2 regions of the Mycoavidus sp. SF9855 genome follow, and region 1 is predicted to be linked to the other one. Evidence: predicted binding sites of a transcription regulator. Region 1 holds the regulator's gene; the other holds the start of a gene.

Region 1 (3,427 bases):
TTCGTCAACTTCAACAAATTCATCTTCAGGGGTATCGCTGCTACGGACTGCCTCAACCAAACCCTGCAGGGCTTTTTCCCGACCCTCAAGAATAGCGTCAGCCATACCGCGCACATAAAGTGCGACTGCTTTGCTAGCATCGTCATTACCTGGAATCACGTAGTCAATGCCTTCTGGCGAATGATTGGTATCCACTACCGCGATGACGGGTACGCCGAGTTTTTTCGCTTCAGTCAGCGCAATTTTGTGGTATCCCACATCGACCACGAAAATTGCCTCTGGCATGCCGTTCATATCCTTGACACCGCCGAGCGATTTGTCCAGCTTCGCCATATTCCGTTCAAACATCAGTGCTTCTTTTTTGCTCATGCGCTCAAGGTCACCCGCCTCGACCATCGCTTCCATTTCTTTAAGCTTTTTGATCGATGATTTCAACGTTTTGAAATTGGTCAACATGCCGCCCAGCCAACGACTATTGACATAAGGCATGCCAGCGCGGGTCGCTTCTTCAGCAATAATATCGCGCGACTGGCGCTTAGTTCCGACAAATAGGATGGTGCCCCGATTAGCCGCTACTTGACGCGTATATTTCAGCGCGTCTTGAAACATAGGCAAGGTTTTTTCGAGGTTGATAATATGGATTTTGTTGCGGTGGCCAAAGATATAAGGGGCCATTTTAGGGTGCCAAAAACGCGTTTGGTGACCAAAGTGGACACCCGCTTCTAACATTTGCCGCATCGTAATAGACATGAGAATTCTCCGTAAGGGTTAGGTCTAAAACCAGCCGCGATACTATTTAGCCTATTAAATAAAGCTAAAAGCACCCTGGGTGCGCTGGTTTGATAATTTGGTTACGCTGACGCCTTGCGCATCGCGCCCAATTTTTGAGCCAAATGACAGGAGTAAAGCAGAACCAATTAGGATTTTAACACTGATTTAATAAGTATCGGAGATACTTTGTAGCCAGCTCACCGGCAACGCTGTCAGCAGGCTGGCACTATCTAATCTGCCCACTTGATATCAGCCAAGCAGGGCGCACTCTACGATTGGGCCAAACGCCAGGTCCTGCCAAATAAAAACAAAGCATGGCTGGCTTGCATTAGATGGCAGTAAATCCTGCTTTCATTCACTAGCAAAACACTTTATACTGTATAAAAAAACAGGGGTATTTGATCAAACACACAACGACACTATGCTCAAACTGACCACACGGCAACAGCAAGTTTTCAATTTGGTCCGCCACGCGATTGAACACAGCGGCTTTCCCCCAACTCGGGCAGAAATTGCCGCCCAGCTTGGTTTTAGCTCAGCGAATTCCGCTGAAGAACATTTACGGGCGCTAGCCCGCAAAGGCGCGATTGAACTCACGGCGGGGACCTCGCGTGGCATTAAACTTAAACTGGCCGCAACCCAGAGCAAGCCTCGCCAACTCACGCTGCCTGACGCTCGCCTCATGCAATTATCGCTGCCGCTGATTGGCCGCGTCGCAGCCGGCAGCCCAATCCTCGCGCAAGAACATATTGTTCAACATTATCATTGCGATCCATCCCTGTTTGCCAGCCGGCCTGACTATTTATTGCATGTGCGCGGCCTATCGATGCGCGATGCAGGGATCCTAGATGGCGATTTACTCGCTGTACGGCGTCAGGACCAAGCCCAAAACGGTCAGATTATCATCGCACGGCTCGATCATGAAGTAACCGTTAAACGCTTCAGACAGCGTGGCAAAAAAGTAGAATTAATTGCTGAAAACCCAGATTATCCTAATTTAACCATTGAGCCCGAGCAGGTGGATTTTGCCCTTGAAGGGATCGTCGTAGGTCTCATTCGACCCAGTGCATTTTAATTAAAAATGAGCCTCCATCATCCATTATCCTAATATCAGTCAAGTAAGACCTAACCTCTATCTCTAGATTAGACGCTTGGCGCTATAATAAGCGGCGCGGCGCTTTCGCCCACAACTCTAGTACAAAGTTGGCTTTAAGTGAGCGCTCTATTTACTGTGATTTCAGGATTTGAATAAAGATTGTGGTTGTGATGAAAAACCGTGGCATGTCCCAAAATACGATACCTCCAGACCATCCGGACGAAGTTTTAAGTGAACCCCACCCGCTTGCGGTAAAAGGTGGCCGGCGCGTTTGCGTGGCGCCTATGATGGATTGGACTGATCGTCACTGCCGTTATTTTCATCGGCTCTTGACGCGCCATACCTGGCTCTATACCGAAATGGTCACCACCGGCGCCCTGTTACATGGCAACGCCGCTCAGCACCTCGCATTTAATGAAGAGGAGCACCCGCTTGCGCTACAACTTGGCGGCAGTGACCCCGCTGAGCTTGCACGTTGCGCTAAGCTCGCTGCAGCAGCCAATTATGATGAGATCAATCTGAACTGCGGCTGTCCATCTGAGCGTGTGCAACGCGGTGCATTTGGTGCATGTTTAATGGCTGAGCCAGAATTGGTCGCCGATTGCGTGCGCGCGATGTGCGATGCCGTCTCGATCCCAGTCACGGTTAAACATCGCATTGGCATTAACGACCGGACTGACTATGCGTTTGTGCGCGATTTTATTGGCACCGTAGCCAACGCGGGCTGTCGCACTTTCATTGTACATGCGCGCAATGCCATCCTTGGCGGGCTCAGCCCAAAAGAAAACCGGACTATTCCACCCCTTCGATACGATTATGTTCATCGTTTAAAGTGCGATTTTCCTGAGCTTGAAATCATTCTGAACGGCGGGCTTCAAACCATTGAGCAAATGGCAGAGCAACTCGCTCATGTAGATGGCGTGATGCTAGGTCGCCAAGCCTATCATCAGCCTTGGCTGTTAGCCAGTGTTGATCAGCATTTTTACCAAGCTGCAACACCGATACTGCAGCGCGCGGAAATTGAAACGGCATTTATCGCCTATGCTGCGCAAGAACTTGAGCGCGGAACATATTTAGGCGCAATGACACGTCATATACTGGGTTTGTATCATGAGGTGCCTGGCGCCCGCAGCTGGCGACGCGTACTATCCGATCACCACAAACTTGCCACAGGTGATTTACGCATCTTCGATGAAGCGCGCAATCATGGACTTTCCCCAATCATTTGACACAGCATGCAACTCTATCACGAACTGCTACAAGATATTCTGAGCCACGGCACGCCAAAAGCAGACCGCACAGGCACAGGCACCATCAGCGTATTCGGCCGCCAACTGCGTTTTGATCTTGCCGCTGGCTTTCCGCTTCTCACCACCAAGAAAATTCATCTTAAAAGCGTGATTCACGAATTACTTTGGTTTTTGAACGGTGACACCAATATCAAATATTTAAACGATCATGGCGTAAGCATCTGGGATGAATGGGCGGATGAAAACGGCGACTTGGGTCCTGTCTACGGCCATCAATGGCGCTTCTGGCCTAAGCCGGATGGCAGCACAG
Region 2 (3,427 bases), 260 kb from region 1:
TTGCGCAGGATTTCCTTACCCTGGTACTCGTGAATCTTCATTCGCTGATCCCTTTAAACAGGCCTTTAAAACCCTTGATTTTAACATAGCTATCAATCTTCATCGCAGCCTCCGAGCAACCTTACGATTATTGCATTGGCAAACCCGCGCATCATCAGAAAACGGGCTTGCCGCGCACGTTCAACGTGGGTTGCGGGTAAAACACCATATTTTTTCTCCCAAACAGCCTTGGCACGGGAGAATTCGGTTTCTTGTAACTCAGTGCCAATGCGCTCGATTAGCTCTTCATCAAGCACATGTTGCTTGAGCTCATGAATAATTCGATGCGTGCCGCAACGCGCCGCGCGGCGGCGCGCCACGCTTTCGGCAAAGCGAGTATCAGATAACCAACCCTCATGCTGCAGCGTGTTGAGTAGCGCATCGACATCGGCTTCGCTATCTGTATAAGAGGACAACTTGCGCTGTAATTCAACGCGACTGTATTCTCGGCGCGATAAATATCCCAATGCACGCCCTTTTAAACTAGGATTAGCACGCATCATTTCACAAATGAGACATCTCCAAAGCAAATGTACAAACAATCACCCAAGAGTTGGCGCTGATTGCCGCTTTGGCGTTTTAGTTTCAGTGTTTTCTTGAGTTTCATCCGTTGCAGGCATGGCCACCACGCCAAATGAAATGCGAACTTTGTTTTCAATTTCACGGGCAATCTCTGGATTTTCACGCAGATATTCACGCGCATTGTCTTTGCCCTGCCCAGCGCGCTCGCCATTATAGCTGTACCATGCGCCAGCCTTTTCAACAATTTTCGCTTGCACGCCAAGGTCAATGATTTCGCCTTCACGCGAAATGCCTTCACCATATAGGATGTCAAATATGGCTTCACGAAAAGGCGGCGCAACTTTATTTTTGACCACTTTCACCCGCGTCTCAGAGCCAATGACCGAATCTGCTTTTTTGATTGAGCCAATGCGGCGGATATCAAGCCGTACTGATGCATAGAACTTCAATGCATTGCCGCCCGTTGTGGTTTCCGGACTACCAAACATCACCCCTATTTTCATCCGAATTTGATTGATAAAAATGACTAGGCAGTTTGTCCTGTTAATGGTCCCAGTAAGCTTACGCAATGCCTGTGACATCAAGCGCGCTTGCAGGCCAGGCAAAGAGTCGCCCATATCCCCCTCAATTTCAGCCTTGGGTACCAGTGCGGCGACGGAATCGATGACAATTAAATCAACCGAACTCGAGCGCACCAATGCATCTGTAATCTCAAGCGCCTGCTCACCTGTATCAGGCTGTGCAATCAAGAGATCAGACACGTTGATGCCAAGCTTTGCTGCATATTGGACGTCCAACGCGTGCTCTGCATCAATAAATGCGCAGGTGCCACCGAGTTTTTGCATCTCAGCAATAACTTGTAAAGTGAGAGTGGTTTTGCCCGAGGATTCCGGCCCGTAGATTTCAACCACACGACCGCGAGGCAAACCGCCTACCCCAAGCGCAATATCAAGTCCCAGCGAGCCAGTAGAGACTACTTGAATATCTTCAACCACTTCCCCATCGCCCAGGCGCATGATTGAGCCTTTGCCAAATTGCTTTTCAATCTGCGCCAGCGCAGCGGCAAGCGCTTTGCCTTTTTCAGCCGTTAAGCCCGCTTGGCCTTTCTTGCTTTCTTCCATGAATCATCCTTTGTGGGGGTAAACGGCGCTTCGTCTAAATGTAAATGCCGCTTTCCAAATTAGCATACCACATACTGTATAAAAAAACAGGTGTCTTAGCAAGGCCATATGGTTAGAAAGCATCAATTTTTTTTCCAGCACGGCAACATGCGCGCCAGCACACCATCTCGATCAATAAATTGATGTTTAAGCGCTGCCAGCAGATGCAGCACAACCAAGGTTGCTAACGCATAGTTCAGATAAATATGCGACATGCTAAAAATTGGTTTAAGCGCTGGGTTAGGCTCAATCAGCGCTGGTAACGGCACCAGGCCTAAATAAACCACTGGCGCGCCCACTGACGAACTCAATAAATAACCAGACAACGGCACAGCAAACTCCCGGCCGGAGCGGTATGCCAAACGACCAATGGGCCCGATTCTTTGCTTTTCTTACCAAGAGGCGTCATTTTCGCTACTCGAGGCGATTTCGACAACGACCGTCGAGGACCCAGAAAAACCTCGATAGGCATCAATTTAGCAGTTTGTTTCAGCTATAAACAGCTATCGTATCGTCTATGACCATGCCTTTTTTGCACTTATCAAAATAACGATCAAGCGTCAGTTCATCAGGCGTCCATTGTCGTATACGCGCTAGAAGCGTAAGAATACCTGCCGTACCATAACCAAAATCACATGAAATCCGGTCTATTAAGGAAGGATAGGCAAGGCCCTCCTCGCTTTGCACCCGAAACATATCCATTCCGCTGAGTAATCTTGCTAAGGCGGTACGATGTCGTTCTTCTTTTGTGTAATGCCAAGCATCCAAGCGAAACCCTGCAATACCACAAAGTCCCATCAATTTTCCGAATCCAACCGAATACTTACCATCAGTATGAGCGTAGATATCCTCCAGTGTCTGATCAAACGCATCGATACCAGCGAAATACTGATAGCGCAAAAGTACAGTTCCAATACCCGCGGATCCGTACATATAATAAGGTAATAAAGTATTACTGCTATCTGTCATATACGACCAGCCCCGCGTGCTATGGCCATAGGAAATGTCATAATGCAAAGCGCGCATCCCAGCTTCGATATAGTGCTCCCGATTTGTCAGTAACGCCGCATAAAGCAAGACGAGCGCAATGCCGCAGGCGCCATAACCAAGACCGAGATGGACTTTGCCATCAGCATGAGGCCAGTAGATCCTCTGTTCAGCATCCACCTTTGCCTGCGACAGTAGTTCATCAACCACATTGAGCGCTGCATCGAGGAACTGCTCATCTTGCGTTTCCAAAAATAGACGGAGTGCAGAGAATGCCCAGCCGGCCTTACCTTCGAAGAGAGAGTGTGAACGATCGAATAATGGATGCGCACGCGCTTGCGTTAATAGCACGCTTGCTTGTTCTACTTCCTTCAGCTCAGTCATTATCCACGCGATGCCCGCCTGGCCCATCAAAAATCCTGGCGTATAGCCTTCATTGGTAATCGGACAACGCTGAGCCCAATCGCGAAATGCCGGGTCGATTGCGATGCCTGCTTGATGCAAACCGAAGAGCGTGCCATATGCGCCGCATCCAAGACTCAAAGGGTTGGTATCAAAAGCACGAAAATCACACGGAAACAAACGATCGGCGCGAGATAAAATAGCATTTGCTTCAATGAAGGAACGTATTCCGTCAATTGTGGTATCAAAATAGCTTGGCTCTGGCATAAGCGCCTGACGTGAGCCGACTACAGCGCAACTCCAGTCGGCTGAACTAA

What was found. Region 1 encodes LexA, which represses DNA repair genes until DNA is damaged. Its sites were predicted from a motif close to ACTGTATNNNNATACAGT; they were not measured.
Region 2: recA (recombinase RecA) is a predicted target of LexA. The motif match lies at 1,756-1,773, and genes of this name have one in related genera.

The regions. Positions count from the first base shown of each region.
Region 1 covers NZ_CP102085.1:709,287-712,713, reverse strand. The annotation lists gene rpsB (30S ribosomal protein S2) at 1-750, opposite strand, end outside; gene lexA (transcriptional repressor LexA) at 1,193-1,846, shown strand; gene dusA (tRNA dihydrouridine(20/20a) synthase DusA) at 2,152-3,096, shown strand; gene NQD60_RS03035 (thymidylate synthase) at 3,103-3,427, shown strand, end outside.
Region 2 covers NZ_CP102085.1:447,055-450,481, reverse strand. The annotation lists gene sucC (ADP-forming succinate--CoA ligase subunit beta) at 1-41, opposite strand, end outside; gene recX (recombination regulator RecX) at 93-542, opposite strand; gene recA (recombinase RecA) at 582-1,682, opposite strand; partial or broken gene NQD60_RS01920 (cytochrome b) at 1,805-2,056, opposite strand; gene lanKC (class III lanthionine synthetase LanKC) at 2,211-3,427, opposite strand, start outside.